Regions from separate parts of the Roseibium sp. QJM3NY_11 genome, predicted to be linked through region 3. Evidence: predicted binding sites of a transcription regulator. Region 3 holds the regulator's gene; each other region holds the start of a gene.

Region 1 (3,776 bases), 350 kb from region 3:
AATGATCCGGGACCACCAGGTCTTCCTCGAAAGCCAGCGTTGTGCCGAGCCCGTCGCATGTCGGGCAGGCGCCGAAGGGATTGTTGAAGGAGAACAGCCGGGGTTCGATTTCCGGGATTGTGAAGCCCGAAACCGGGCAGGCGAATTTTTCCGAGAAAATCAGCCGTTCCGGCGCACCCTTTTTGTCGGTCTTGTCCGCGAACTCGGCGATGGCAATGCCATCGGCCAGTTTCAGCGCGGTCTCAAGGGAATCCGCGAGCCGCCCCGCGATATCGCCGCGCACGACGAGACGGTCGACGACCACGTCGATGTCATGCTTGAATTTCTTGTCAAGTGCGGGGGCCTCCGAGATCTCGTGGAATGTCCCGTCGATCTTGACGCGCTGAAAGCCCTTTTTCATGAGCTCCGCGAGTTCCTTGCGGTACTCGCCCTTGCGGCCGCGCACCATCGGTGCCAGCAGAAAGAGCCGTGACCCTTCCTTGAGCGCGAGCACCCTGTCCACCATCTGGCTGATGGTCTGGCTTTCGATCGGCAGACCGGTCACCGGCGAATAGGGGATCCCCACCCGGGCAAACAGCAGGCGCATATAGTCATATATCTCGGTGACCGTGCCGACCGTCGAACGGGGATTGCGCGATGTCGTTTTCTGTTCGATGGAGATGGCGGGAGACAGTCCGTCGATCTGGTCGACATCCGGCTTCTGCATCATTTCCAGGAACTGGCGCGCGTAGGCCGAAAGGCTTTCCACATAGCGGCGCTGACCTTCGGCATAAATGGTGTCAAAGGCCAAAGACGACTTTCCCGATCCCGAAAGACCGGTCATGACGATCAACTGGTCGCGCGGCAGGTCAAGATCGACCCCCTTGAGATTGTGCTCCCGCGCGCCGCGGACGCTGAGCATCCGGGTGGGGTCGTTTTTCCAGCTTTCATCCGGCCGTGCGCCCTTGGATGTCTTCATTTCAATTCTTCCCGAGCTCTTGCGCATGGTGCCGCTGTTTGTGCGGCGGCGGGCGCATGATGGTCCCACGCGGTGGCATCCGTTTGCCCCGATATAGCAGTTTCACGCGGCGCTTCCAGTCGGGTAGGCCTCGAAGGCGTCCGAATTCCGGTTTCCGCAGCCAATACGATTGAAACGCTTGTACAGACCTGATAGGAACAAAACAAGTACATGCGCCGATGTCGGTGATTGTTTCCCGTGGCTGGGCGACCGGCAGGGTGCGGGCGGCGGTCCGGCGTTGACGCCGCGACGGCAAATATGTCGCACAGGAGCAGAGACAGGATAGAGTGTCATGGCCAGGCAACCGAGCGCGGTGCTGGTTTGGCCGGGTTCGGCCCGGGAGGGCTTGCGGCGCCTTGGAGGCTGCCTTGTGGAAAATGGCCGCTGAAACAGGAAAATGCGCGCGAAGCTGTTGGCGGGCCGTTAGGGTTCTGATCTTTAGCAGCATGGCTTGCAACGCGTGAACGGCGAAACACGTAGCGAAAAAGTTCAAGATGTGGCCGTTCCGCGATAAAACAACAGGAGTGCAGGATGGCGGGCAGCGTCAACAAAGTCATTTTGGTCGGCAACCTCGGTGCCGATCCGGAAATCCGCCGGACGCAGGATGGGCGTCCGATCGCCAATCTGCGGATAGCAACATCGGAATCCTGGCGCGACCGCACCTCGGGCGAGCGCCGGGAGAAGACCGAATGGCATCGTGTGGTGATCTTCAACGAAGGACTTTGCAAGGTCGCCGAAAACTACCTGCGCAAGGGCTCCAAGGTCTATCTCGAAGGCCAGTTGCAGACCCGCAAATGGCAGGACCAGGGCGGCCAGGACCGGTATTCCACTGAAGTCGTCCTTCAGGGGTTCAATTCCAACCTGACCATGCTCGACGGCCGGGGCGAGGGCGCCGGTGGCGGCTCCCTTCCGGATTACGGCAATGACAGCCAGGGCGGCGGTGGCAGCTTCGGCGGCGGCGGCGGCGGCAGCGGCAGCGGCGGTTCGGGCGGCGGCTCCGGGGGCGGTTTCGGCGGCGGCTATGGCGGCGGCGGGGGCGGCCAGGGTGGCCCATCCGGCGGCGGTGGCGGACCCATGGACGACGAAATTCCGTTCTGATTGGGCCGGACCACCCCGGTGGCAGCCCGCACAGCGGGGCAGCCACCGGGGTGGCGGCGACATCCGCCGGCACCTGGCCGGCATGAGGTGCCCGGATCGCCGATGCCATCGATTTCGGCTCGGGATCGCAAGACGGCGTCATCGGGCAGGCTGCGGGGCAGATCAGCGGCATTGGGGTATCGATTTAGGCGAGGCATGGCCCCGGCATTGGGCCGCGTCCTGCACACGCCGACATGCATGCACGTATTTCCGCGCCTTGAATGGGCCGAATAGGGCCTTCTGGCCTGTGATGATGGTCTGGCTGAGGCAGATTGCGGCGCCGAAACCGGCGTGAAGCGAGATCCACAAAAGCCGGTCCCCATGGGGATGATTGCCGATATTCAATCTCTGGTGGCAAGAGGCGTCAAAAATCAGCCACGGGTGGGTCCGCGAGCGGCATTATCGTCACACTGAATTGATTTCAAAATCTGTGTATGACAGCCGACCTTAACCACAGACTTAGTCCTGCTATAGTATCAAACGACAGCAGCAGGCGTCCGGCCCCGATTCAGACTATTCGACTGACCGGCCGCGCCTTGTTGACATAGCTCCCGTTCGGCACACAGGGAACGGGGCTATCCCAGGCAGGGATCGAGATTACCGGCGGGACTGGGCGTGATGCCGGGCCTTTAAACTTAAACATTTCGGGTTGAAACAATGCGAGCAGATACAACGAGACACGGCGAACGCAAGCCCGGCAAGGGCGTGTCCGCGTTGGCGGTAAGGACCAGGGGCTTCCTTGGCTGTTCTCTCAAGGCGGGGCTGATGGCGTCCGTGCTGGCGACCGGTCTCAGCGTCTCGGCGGTTGAGCCGGCCAGTGCCCAGAATTTCCTCCAGCGCCTGTTCAATCCGGAGCATCAGCGCCGGAAGGAGGAGCGTCTGCGTCAGCAACAGCTCCGTAAGCAGACGGCGGCAGTAAAGGTATCCGCTCCCCGCTACCTGACCTACGCGCCCGATGCGTGGAAGCAGGTTTCGCTCGCCGAGCTTTCCGAAAAGAAAACGGCCGAGGTTCAGCCCGCGCAGATCGTTCCCGAGGGGGCCGAAACAACGGCCGTCGAAACGGACACCGCTCCGCAGGCACCGATCGTTCTGACCGCGTTCGACGAGGCCCGCCCGGCGCTCAAGGACATGAATCTGACCGCACTGCCGGGTGTCGGCGAAGCTCTGATTGCCTATTACCGCGAACATCCCGATTTCGTCTGGGTGCAAGACGGCAAGCCGACAGCCAAGGCGGCCGGATTGCGCAGGGCCCTCGCGAATGCCGCGACCTTCGCGTTCGATCCGGACGATTATTTCGTCGCACTGCCCGCGGTTGCCGGCCTTGAGGGCGCGGACCGCGACGCCGCCGTCATGCGTTTCGAAATGGAATTGAGCGCGGCGGCAATGACCTATGTGCTCGATGCGACGCGGGGCCGCGTCGATCCGAACCGGATTTCGCAGTACCACGACCTGCCGCGTCACGACGTTGATCTGGTCGCGGCTCTTCAGCAGCTCGAGGCGACCGATGACGTTGCCGGGGAGCTGACCGGACACCTTCCCCAGAACGATCATTTCAGGAAACTGACCGCGGAACTGGCACGGCTCAAGGCCGAGGATCAGGAAGCCGACCAGATCACGATCGCTCCGGGCACCTTTCTGAAGG
Region 2 (3,776 bases), 2.7 Mb from region 3:
TTCTTCGGCCGGCTTTTTCGTCGCCGATTTGAACAGGGCTTCGGCCTGTTCGATGGCGGTGGTATGTCGGCGGGGCGGACGAGCCATGATCTGTTTCCAATGCGTGAGAATGTATCGCCCAGCATAGCTGGAAACCTCGGGCGTACGGAGATTAAAATGATGGTGTCAGGCCGGGCTTGCCGTGCGGGCCGTAAAGCCGAAGGCCTGATCCGTCAGGCCGCCCGGCGGGACCGGTCCTCGCCGCGGTAGCTCAGGGCTTCGGCAAGGTGGATCCGGCCGACCTGGTCGACAGTGTCGAGATCGGCCAGGGTGCGGGCCAGCTTCAGGACACGGTGATAGCCGCGGGCGCTGAGCGCCATGCGTTCGGCCACATCGCGCAGGAACGCCAGGCCCTTGGCGTCGGGCCGGGCCAGGGTCTCGACGGCGGATGCGGGTGCCTGGGCATTTGTCCGGCAGGCGATGCCGAGTTCGAGGAAGCGCTCCAGCTGGATTTTCCTTGCGTCCGCCACACGGGCGGCAACTGTGGCGGAGCTTTCGCTTGCGGCCGTGCCGATCAGGTCGGCGGCGGTCACCGCCGGGACTTCGATCCTGACGTCGATCCTGTCGAGCAGCGGGCCGGAAATCCGGGCCTGATAGTCGGTCACGCAGCGTTCGCCGCGGCGGCACTGGTGGCCCGGCTCGCCCGCATGGCCGCAACGGCACGGGTTCATGGCGGCCACCATCTGGATGCGCGCCGGATAGGTGACCCGGTGATTGGCGCGGGCAATCACCGCCTCGCCGGATTCCAGCGGCTGGCGCAGACTGTCGAGCACCTGGGGTGTGAATTCGGGCAGTTCGTCCAGAAACAGGACGCCGTTGTGGGCGAGCGAGACTTCCCCGGGCCGGGCCTTCAGGCCGCCACCGACCAGCGCTGCCATGGAGGCGGAATGATGCGGTGCCCGGAACGGCCGCCGGTCGGTCAGCTTGCCTTCGGCCAGTTCTCCCGCCAGCGAGGCGATCATCGAGACTTCCAGAAGCTCGCGCGGGGTCAGTGGCGGCAGGATCGACGGCAGCCGGCTGGCCAGCATGGACTTGCCCGATCCGGGCGGGCCGGTCATCAGAAGATTGTGGCCCCCGGCAGCGGCAATTTCGAGCGCCCTGCGGGCTGTTTCCTGGCCCTTGACCTCGGCGAGATCCGGCAGCGGTCCTGCATTGCCGTGCAATTTCGCGACGGGACGGCTGAGCACCTGCGTGCCCTTGAAGTGATTTGCAAGCTGAATGAGAGAACGGGGTGCCAGAATGTCCATGTCCCGGTCGGCCCAGGCGGCTTCGCTGCCGCTGGCCGCGGGGCAGATCAGGCCCTTGCCGAGGGCGGACGCCCCCATGGCCGCCGGCAGCACACCTGCGACAGGAGCCAGGGTGCCGTCCAGGCCGAGTTCTCCCAGAACGGCGTAGCCGTGGAGAAATTCGGCAGGGATCGCGCCGATGGCGGCCATGACCCCGAGCGCGATCGGCAGATCGTAATGCGAGCCTTCCTTGGGCAGGTCCGCGGGCGCGAGGTTGACGGTAACGCGCTTGGCCGGCAGGGCCAGACCCGACGCGGACAGGGCGGCACGGACCCGCTCCCGGCTTTCGCCGACCGCCTTGTCCGGCAGGCCGACCACATTGAAGGCGACCATGCCCGGGCCGACATGCACCTGCACGTCCACCGGCACGGCCTCAATGCCCTGAAAGGCGACTGTAGTGACCTTGCTGACCATGTCCGCGCTCTTCGATTTCTCTACCTGAAAGGGTGTCGAAGACAAGCACACAACGGCAGGATGTTCAAGAACAAATATGGAACAAGCGGTGCGCGCGCCGTCTGGATGAAGCGCCCCGTCGCCGTCTTGAACGCCCCGGCGCCAAGTCAACGGGAACCTTTCCGGCCCGTTTTTCGTTGAATTCGCAGGGTGGCGAAGCCGGCAAGGCGGCCTGTGCCGGACAGCCGCCTGAGCATTTCCCCATCCGCTGTCACCTCGTGCGAGGACTTCGCGACGACATCGCGGTGGCTCTCGTTCTGCTTGTTACATGAGGACCTGCTCCATGAAAAACCACTACCTGCGCTTCCTTGCGATGATCGGCACATCGACCGCGGTCATGCTCGGCCTGATGTATCTGAACACCTACGCGGCCGATCACATCTATTTCAGCGAGACGCGCCTTTTCATGGCCCTTTACATGGGCGCTGCCATGACGGTGGTCATGCTCGCCTTCATGCTGAACATGTACCGAAATCGCCTTGCCAATGTCGCGATCCTTATCGCTGCGGCAATTCTCTTTTCCGGATCGCTCTACCTTGTCCGCAGTCAGAAGACCATCGGCGACATCGCCTGGATGAAGGCGATGATTCCGCACCATTCCATCGCCATCCTGACAAGCCGCAGAGCAGAGATCACCGATCCCCGTGTGCGCGACCTCGCGGACGGCATCATCGAGGCTCAGGTCCGGGAAATCGCGGAAATGAAGCAGCTGATTCGGGATCTGGAGCGATCTTCAACCCGGGTCGGCGTTCTGGACAAGCGTCCGTAACCCCTGGGGCCGCGCGTCAGCCGGAGTGGCGGACGGCGTCAGGAGGCCAGGGTGCGGCCCCAGTTGCCGGTGGGCCCGCCTGTGCGGGACAGGACGTTGCTCAGATATTCGGGAATACAGAACCTGTCGCTCGTTTCCAACCGGTTGACCTCGAGCCATTTCGAGACCAGCTCGATCATCTTGTCCGGGTCTTTTTCATACATGGCCCGGCACAATTCCATGTCGAGGCTGGCACCGGTCTTGGTTGACGTGGCGATAATCATGGATCCAATCACACGTATACTGACAATCATAGCGTGTCATGACCTTGCATGCACTTAATGAGAAATGCCAGCAATTAGCGGTTATGCGAAATCGGATGACCATAACCGGCTGTTATGGCAAACGCGCTGCCGCCGCGTCTGAAATTCTGACTGCCGCCAACCCGCAGCACATGAGCCCGGCGGCGAAAAACAGCATGGAATGTCCGGTCACCGGGATCAGGAAACCGCTCAGGACCGGCCCGACCCCCTGGCCCAGGGAGAGCAGAAAGAAGGTGAAGCCGAAGCCGACGGAGGGCGCGGCGCGGAAAATCCGCATGCTCCACATGCCGAGCAGGGCGGTCATCACGATGAAACCCGCACCGAAACAGGCGGCGGACAGGTAGATGCCAATCCTGGTTTCGACCAGCAGCGGGAGTGTGCCGACAGATGCACCGACCAGGATCGCGAGCAGGCGATAGGTGCCGCCGAGGCCCCAGCGGTTGACCAGACCACCCGCGAAGCAGCCGGTGACGCCCGCGATGCCCAGGACGATCCAGAAAAGGACCGCGTCGCGGGGATTGCCCGTCAGCATGGTCAGCAGTTCCACCGCATAGGTCCAGTAGACCGCGGTGACCACACCGAACAGAAACGCCGACACGAACAGTGTCCGGGCGGTCCTGTCCATCAGGACCCGGAGCGGCACCGCCCGCGGGCCGGTCTCGGAATGCACGTTGCGGCGCGGCAGCGCGAGCGCGTTCCAGAAGGTGATCGCAAGCGACAGGGCGGCAAAGACCAGCCAGGCCAGGCGCCAGTCTCCACCGGCATAAAGGGCCAGCGGACCGGCAAAGGCGACCCCGAATCCGGTGCCTGAATTGATCCAGGCATAGACCACATTCTGCCGGCTCGCCTCCGTGTGCCGGACGATGACATCGGAAAACGGAGGATAGGCGAGGCCCGGACTGGTGCCGGCCACAAACACGCCGGCGG
Region 3 (3,776 bases):
GTTCGACCATTCCAGTCTGCGCTACGTCATCTATGCCGGTGCGCCGATGTACCGCGAGGATCAGAAAAAGGCGCTTGAGAAACTCGGCAAGGTTCTGGTGCAATACTACGGTCTTGGCGAAGTGACCGGCAATATCACGGTGCTGCGCCCCCAGGACCATTGTCTGGAAGACGGCCCGCAGGCGCGTACAGGCACCTGTGGCACCGAAAGGACCGGGATCGAGATTTCCATCCAGGACGAGACCGGCACCATCCTGCCGCCACACCGGACCGGGGAGGTCTGCGTCATCGGCGCGGCTGTCTGTGCCGGTTATCTGGACGACGCCGCCGCCAATGCAGCCTCCTTCCGCAACGGCTGGTTCCGCACGGGCGATATCGGCCACATGGACGCGCAGCGGTTTCTGTATCTGACCGGCCGGGCGTCGGACATGTATATTTCCGGCGGTTCCAACGTCTACCCCAAGGAAGTGGAAGAGGTCCTGCTCGCCCATCCGGCGATTTCGGAAGTGGCCATACTCGGTATTCCAGACCCGCAATGGGGCGAAGTCGGCCTGGCGGTATGCGTGACGGCGGATGGCGCCTCTCCGGATCCCCAGCACCTCACTGCGTTCCTGCAGGACCGTGTCGCCCGATACAAACTGCCCGCCCGCTATCTCTTCATCGCGCAGATGCCGACCAGCGCCTATGGCAAGGTCACGAAGAAACTGGTGCGCGACCATCTGGACGAGAAGGGTCTGCTGTGAGACGGCCTGCCCCGGACAGCCTCGCGGACATCCGGCATCCCGGACCCGCAGCCACGGACCGCAGCCCCGGCATGACCTGCCGCGCGGACCCGGTCTCGCTTGAGCTTGACGGCGGCGCGCCCCTGATCGACGCGCTGGGCAGCTTCGCCGACCAGAAGGGGTGCGGCTCCGCGGTGCTCGACCTCGGTGGACTGGCGCTGGCGCCTTTCGATTATGTCATGCCGGACCGGGCCATCGACGACCGTCACGCCGCCTGGTACAGCGACACGAGAACCTCCGGCGGCGCCGTTCTGGACGAAGCCGTGGCCATCCTCGGCTGGAAGGACGGCCAATGGTTTGCCCATATCCACGCATGCTGGCACGAAGGCGGCACCGGCCATCTCGGCCACTTGCTGCCGCAAACGCTGGCAACGGCCGAGGCCGCGCGGATCACGGGCTACGGCATAAAGGGCGCCAAATTCGAAGCCGCGGAGGATCCGGAGACCGAATTCACCCTGTTTCGGGTCAGACCGGACGAACCGCGGGCCTCGACCAGGCCTCACAATGCCCTGATCGCCACCCTCGCGCCGTTCGCTGACCTGCATGACAGTGTGACAGCACTCGCCGCGGCTCTGGCGGAACCGGACTTTGAGGTTTTCGGCCTCGGTAGTCTCGCCGGCGCGGCGTTCCGGGAAACATCCCCGATGACCGGCCTGATATCGGAAATCCTTGTGCGGTCCGGCGCGGGAAAAACCGGCGACACGCCGCTCAGGCTTCCCATACGTGGCGTCGATCTGGAGGGAGCCCTTCACCAGGGCACCGTGCGCCCCGGAACCGCACCGACACTTGTTACCTGCGAGCTCCTGATCAGGGGCACCGCAGTGCCGGAGTGACCCCTAGGGCGGGCGAACGTGCCGCCACGACCGGCGCGCAGGTTGATCAGGAACAGTAAGAGAACATTTACCCTTGCAGAACACAATGGGAACAGGTACCATGTTCTTGATTTGTACCAGCCTATTTCGCGGCCAGGGGATACCGACATGTTGACGCGCAAGCAGTATGAACTGCTCATGTTCATTCACGAAAGACTGAAGGAAACCGGTGTTCCGCCGTCTTTCGACGAAATGAAGGACGCGCTGGATCTCAGGTCCAAATCCGGCATTCACCGCCTTATTACCGCCCTGGAGGAACGTGGCTTCATCCGGCGCCTGCCGAACAGGGCCCGGGCCATGGAAGTGGTCCGCCTGCCCGACTCGATCGCCCCGGGTCTGGGCGCGCCGCGCGCACGCGGCAGTTTCTCTCCCGAAGTGATCGAAGGCTCGCTTGGCAAACCGGAATTCACCAAACAGGTGGAAGAACCGGTGTCCGCCGGTACGGAAATCCCGGTCATGGGCCGCATTGCCGCCGGTGTTCCCATCGAGGCCATCCAGACCCACAGTCATTCGATCACCGTGCCGCAGGAATTGCTCGGCAAGGGGGAACACTATGCTCTTGAAGTGCGGGGCGATTCCATGATCGAGGCCGGCATCCTCGACGGCGACACCGTGCTGATCCGCCGGACGGACAATGCGGACAGCGGAGATATCGTCGTCGCGCTGGTGGATGACGAGGAGGCAACGCTGAAGCGGCTGCGCAAGAAGGGAGCCTCCATTGCGCTGGAGGCTGCCAACCCGGCCTATGAAACGCGTATCTTCGGCCCTGGCCGGGTCCGCGTTCAGGGACGGCTGGTCGCTCTTTTCCGCCAATATTGAGCGGCAACGCCAGATAACGCCCCGGCAATGCCGCCGGTCATTCCGTATCGGCACGCGCGGCGCGGCGCAGATATGCGCGCGTCACCGTTCCCTGCCTGTGCCATGGTCTCGGCGGATCCGGAATTGCGTAGATCACTCTGCTGATCACGGGAGCCCGGCCGTTTCGGTTTTGATCGATCGGAAGCGGTGGCGTTGGTGCCTCTGCTTTTCCATTTTCTTTGTCTTTTTCTTTTCCTTGCTGACCGGAGATGCTCGCGCGTGGTTCCTCCGCTGACAGCCAGATGGAAACAGCGCCCCTGGAGGTTCTGATTTCCGGGCCAACAACCAGTCGCGCACGGCAGTCTTCCCGCACGATCTGATCGCTCACGATAATATCCGCATACCGGCAATCGTCATCCGAAGCCTCCAGGGATTTCGGCAAGGCGATGGCAACAGACCTTTCCTTTGTCCCGGCGCGCTCACCGGCAACCGAATAAGCGTGCACAACACATCCGAGCGGGTCGCAGTGCCTTTGCTCCGAATTCATCTTGCGCGATCCAATCGCGTCCGGAGGAACCCCTTCGTACTGGAACCAGAGTTCCGTCAGGAAGGCGGACTTTCGACCGGAAAACCGCAGCAGACCGCCGTCATCACGCGCCGCGACACGACCGCCGGAGGCGGCGATCTGAATGTCCGGCGGACGCGAGCCGACGGCGATGAGGATTCCGGCCGCCAGCGGCAGCGCCGCGCACAGACGTGTGCGCCCGGGCAGCAGCAGCCCGGTGAACAGGGCGCACAGCAACAGCAGCGCCGCCGCGCCGTCCAGCCTGCCTGTTACCCCGTCGCCCGCATCGAGCCCGGCGGTGAATTCGGCAATCTTCAGGAGTACGGATACGCCGAACGACATGACGGCCAGAGGCAGTCCCGCCAGACCGAATGGCATCAGCACGAGGGCAAGCACCCCCATGGGCATGACCAGAAGCGAGAACACCGGCATTCCCAGCATGTTGCCGATCAGCCCGTAAGGGGCGACCCGTCCAAAATGATGCGCGCCGACGATCCCGGTCGCCAGACCGGCCACAAGCGCGGTGATGAACAGCCCCGCGCTCCATTTTGCCAGATGCGACATCAGCAGCTTCAGGCCTTCCGGTCGTGCGGCCCGGGCCGTTAGTTCCCGGTCGCGCCGGCGCCAGAGATCATACACCGCGACCAGGCAGATCACTGCGGCAAAGGACATCTGAAATCCGGGAAAAAACAGGCGCTCGGGCGCAATCAGCAGCAACACCAGACCCGCGATCGCGACACTGCGCAGAGTAACGCCGCGC
Region 4 (3,776 bases), 1.9 Mb from region 3:
CGTGCTCTTCACGTGGCTTGATCGTCCAGTCCCGGCAGATCGCCGCTTCGCCCCGGATGGCGGGCCTCTGAAACTCAGCAAGTCACCGGTGTCATCGGCCTTTGCCCTTGTGATGGTCAGGGGCACGGCGGCGTGCTCTTGTCACCGGTGCGCTTCTGCCGCAACCCGGACCGGCCTGAAGCTCATCCGGTGGTGCGGGGAAGGCCCAAGTCTGGCCAGGGCTGCCTGATGCAGCGGAACCCCGTAACCCTTGTGACGGGCAAAGCCGTAGCCCGGACAATGCTCTTCCAGCCGCACCATCATCCGGTCCCGGGTGACCTTGGCGACAATCGAGGCGGCGGCGACACACAGGCAGCGGCCGTCGCCTTTTACCAGAGCCTGACCCGGTGATTTCAATCCTGCCGGAACATCCCGCCCGTCGATCAGCACATAAGCTGGAACGGCAGCCAGGAGCGTGACCGCCCGAACCATCGCCGAAAGGGTTGCCGCGCGAATGTTCAGCCGGTCGATCGTGGAAGGTGACGCGCTGGCAACCGACACATGCGCACTGGTAACGATTTCCTCGAACAGCGCCTCGCGCCGGGCTTCGGTCAGCTTCTTGGAATCGTTCAGCCCCTGCGGAACCCGGTCATAGTCCAGCATGACGGCCGCGGTGACCACAGGTCCCGCCCAGGGGCCGCGTCCGGCTTCGTCCACACCGCAGAGAAATCCGTCGAACGCGGCGGCCTGCCGGCGTTCAATGTCAAGGTCCGGCTGATCGGGGAACGGCAGTTCGAAAAGGGTCGGAGTGTGTGGCATACCGTCAAACCTGCAGACACCCGAGCCTTTCCGCAAGTCGCTGGATCAGAACAGGTCCAGTTGCACACCGCCTTTTTGCGGCTGGACGAAGTCGTCCGAATTCAGTTTCTTGCGGCGCAGGTTGAGCCCGAGACGTTTGGCGGCAAGCGAGAAGCGTTTGCCGATCTGGTCCGCATAGGGACCGCGTCCGCGCATGCGCTCGCCCCATTTGGCGTCGTAATCCTTGCCGCCGCGCATGGACCGGATCAGGTTCATCACATGCTGGTAGCGGTTCGGTCGCTCGCGCAGCAGCCAGTCGCGGAAGAGTTCGGAGACTTCCCGCGGCAGGCGCAGCAGGACATAACCGGCCTCCGCCGCACCGTGTTCGGCCGCGGCCTCAAGCAGGGCCTCGATTTCGCTGTCCGTCAGCGCCGGGATGATCGGTGCCATCATGACGGACGTTGGAATGCCTGCTTCCGAAAGGGCTTTTATGGCACCAAGCCTCTTGTGCGGTGCGGAAGCCCGCGGCTCCATTGCCCGGCAGAGTTTCCTGTCCAGCGTCGTCACCGAAAGCGCGACCTTGACCAGGTTTCGTTTCGCCATGCGGGCGAGGATGTCGATGTCACGGCTGACCAGGGCCGACTTGGTGACGATCGCGACCGGGTGGGAACAGGCCTCCAGAACCTCCAGTATTTCGGGCATCAGCTTGTAACTGCGCTCCATCGGCTGATAGGGGTCGGTGTTGGTGCCGATGGCGATGACGCGCGGGGTGTAGCCGGGACGGGACAGTTCGCGCTCCAGAAGCTCCGCGGCATTGGGTTTGGCAAACAGTCTGGTTTCGAAATCGAGCCCGGGAGACAGGCCCATATAGGCGTGGCTGGGCCTGGCGAAGCAGTAGATGCAGCCGTGCTCGCATCCCCTGTAGGGATTGATCGACCGGTCGAAGGAGATGTCCGGAGACTCGTTGCGGGTGATGATGGTGCGCGCGCGCTCCTCCTGGATCTCCGTCTTGAGCGGCGGCAGGTCGTCAAGGCTGTCCCAGCCGTCGTCGAAGTCCTCTCTGGCAACCGGCTCGAAACGCCCGCTCTTGTTGAGAGCCGCCCCCCGGCCGCGGCGGCGCTCCTCACCCAGCCTTGCGGCTTCCGACGCGGAAGGCTCTGCCGCTGGCGACGCGGGCAGGGAGTGTCTGAAGGCATTCATCAAGGCGTTCCGTAATCAAAAAAGAACATATCAGGAACATTAGCCTAAATCAGAGCTTTCACAAGCGGACTCTCTCGCACTTTGAAATTTTTCATGTAAAACTCGGGCTCATGATAAGTGTCATCATCGCGACAAAGAATTCAGAAACCGAGCTGGTGCACGCCCTCTCGGCTTTGGTACCGGCGGCGGCGGAAGGTGTCGTGCGCGAAGTCATCATTGTGGATGGCGGGTCGACCGACAACACCGACATGGTCGCCGATGCCGCAGGCTGCACCTGGGCGTGCCGCCAGGGCGCGCCGCGCAGCGAGCGTCTTGCCTATGGCGTGTCTCTTTCAAGGCGCGGCGACTGGCTGTTGTTCCTGCGTCCCGAAACGCTGCTGGAAAGCGGCTGGCATCACGAGGCGCAGGCTTTTGTCGAAAGAGCCGCGCGTGCGCGCAAGGGTCCCGGCACCGCCGCAAGTTTCCGCCTCCGCTACGAAGCCTTCGGCTTTGGCGCCCGCATCAGCGAAACCATTGCGGCCCTGCGCTCGCAGCTTCTCGGCATGCCATATGGCAATCAGGGTCTGCTGATCTCGCGCAGCTTCTATCAGAAGCTCGGCGGACACAGGCCACTGCCGGAACTGGAAGACCTGGACATCGCCAAGCGCATCGGACGCGGGCGGCTGGTGTTTCTGCGAGCGGCTGCCGTTTCGTCCGGTGATGCGGAAGACGACAGCGTGCTCTCCCGGTTCCGCCAGTCCCTGGCACGCTTTTGCGTCGGCATGCTGCGCATCCCCGCGAGCGTCGCGGTCAAGCTGCACGGCTGAAATCGGCACTTCGGCCCGGGCAAGGGACTGCCCGTCTTTCGAACGAATGGCGCCTGAGGGAATCTCAGGCTCTTGGCTTGCCCTGTCCGGGGCTAAGCCTCCCGCAGCTTGCCGCGTTTCAGGTGCTCGTCGAGGCGCGGCATGATTTCCACGAAATTGCAGGGCATGTGGCGGTAGTCGAGCTGCCACATCAGGATGCCGTCCCAGGCGTCCTTGCAGGCGCCCGGAGATCCCGGCAGCACGAATATATAGGTGGCGCCGGCGACGCCGCCGGTGGCCCTGGACTGGATCGTCGAGGTGCCGATCTTGTCGTAGGAAATCCGGTGAAAGACCTCCGAGAAACCGTCCATGCGCTTTTCGAACAGGGGTTCCATGGCTTCGGGCGTCACGTCGCGGCCGGTGAAACCGGTGCCGCCGGTGGAAATGATCACGTCGATATCGGGATCCGCGATCCAGTCCTTCGCGATCTTCCGGATGGCCGGCACGTCGTCTGTCACGATCTTCCGGTCCGCGAGGCGGTGGCCCGCCTTTGCAAGCCTTTCCGCCAATATGCTGCCGGACCGGTCCTCTTCCAGCTTGCGCGTGTCGGACACGGTCAAAACCGCAATGTCGAGCGGGATGAACGGGCGCGTATCGTCCAGACGGGGCATGGCGTTCTCCTTTGTCGTCAACAGATAGGCGATTGCTGACGCAGGTTCCAGAGGCAACGGCAATTGCGCTCGGTAACCTGCGACGCAATAAAGTTACAAAAAATAACAAGAATGAGACACTTGCTAAATAGATAGGTCAGTATTATTGACTTAAATAGCAAGACCAAAAACAGCCGAAGAGCCGAACATGACCACCTGGGACAGCCTCTATGCCCGGCGCGCCAGCCGGATGAGCGCCTCGGAAATCCGAGAACTTCTGAAACTCCTGGACCGGCCGGACGTGATCTCCTTTGCCGGCGGCATCCCTGATCCGGATCTGTTTCCGGCGGAGGAATTCAGGCAG

The links. The regulator LexA, encoded in region 3, represses DNA repair genes until DNA is damaged. The targets are predictions, from matches to a motif close to TGTTCNNNNTGTGTTCNG.
Positions count from the first base shown of each region.
Region 1: AC0VX3_RS15600 (single-stranded DNA-binding protein) is a predicted target of LexA. The motif match lies at 1,466-1,483, and genes of this name have one in related genera.
Region 2: AC0VX3_RS01335 (YifB family Mg chelatase-like AAA ATPase) is a predicted target of LexA. The motif match lies at 1,806-1,823, and genes of this name have one in related genera.
Region 4: AC0VX3_RS22475 (PA0069 family radical SAM protein) is a predicted target of LexA. The motif match lies at 1,999-2,016, and genes of this name have one in related genera.

Region 1 covers NZ_CM149660.1:3,373,223-3,376,998, reverse strand. The annotation lists gene uvrA (excinuclease ABC subunit UvrA) at 1-901, opposite strand, end outside; gene AC0VX3_RS15600 (single-stranded DNA-binding protein) at 1,529-2,095, shown strand; gene AC0VX3_RS15595 (L,D-transpeptidase family protein) at 2,792-3,776, shown strand, end outside.
Region 2 covers NZ_CM149660.1:308,715-312,490, reverse strand. The annotation lists gene AC0VX3_RS01340 (BrnA antitoxin family protein) at 1-87, opposite strand, end outside; gene AC0VX3_RS01335 (YifB family Mg chelatase-like AAA ATPase) at 213-1,739, opposite strand; gene AC0VX3_RS01330 (DUF305 domain-containing protein) at 2,062-2,547, shown strand; gene AC0VX3_RS01325 (hypothetical protein) at 2,586-2,810, opposite strand; gene AC0VX3_RS01320 (MFS transporter) at 2,923-3,776, opposite strand, start outside.
Region 3 covers NZ_CM149660.1:3,020,307-3,024,082, reverse strand. The annotation lists gene AC0VX3_RS13990 (acyl-CoA synthetase) at 1-742, shown strand, start outside; gene AC0VX3_RS13985 (PPC domain-containing DNA-binding protein) at 739-1,614, shown strand; gene lexA (transcriptional repressor LexA) at 1,762-2,472, shown strand; gene AC0VX3_RS13975 (ComEC/Rec2 family competence protein) at 2,510-3,776, opposite strand, start outside.
Region 4 covers NZ_CM149660.1:4,909,323-4,913,098, reverse strand. The annotation lists gene AC0VX3_RS22485 (hypothetical protein) at 1-71, shown strand, start outside; gene AC0VX3_RS22480 (ribonuclease HII) at 142-798, opposite strand; gene AC0VX3_RS22475 (PA0069 family radical SAM protein) at 844-1,977, opposite strand; gene AC0VX3_RS22470 (glycosyltransferase) at 2,088-2,783, shown strand; gene moaB (molybdenum cofactor biosynthesis protein B) at 2,876-3,433, opposite strand; gene AC0VX3_RS22460 (aminotransferase-like domain-containing protein) at 3,621-3,776, shown strand, end outside.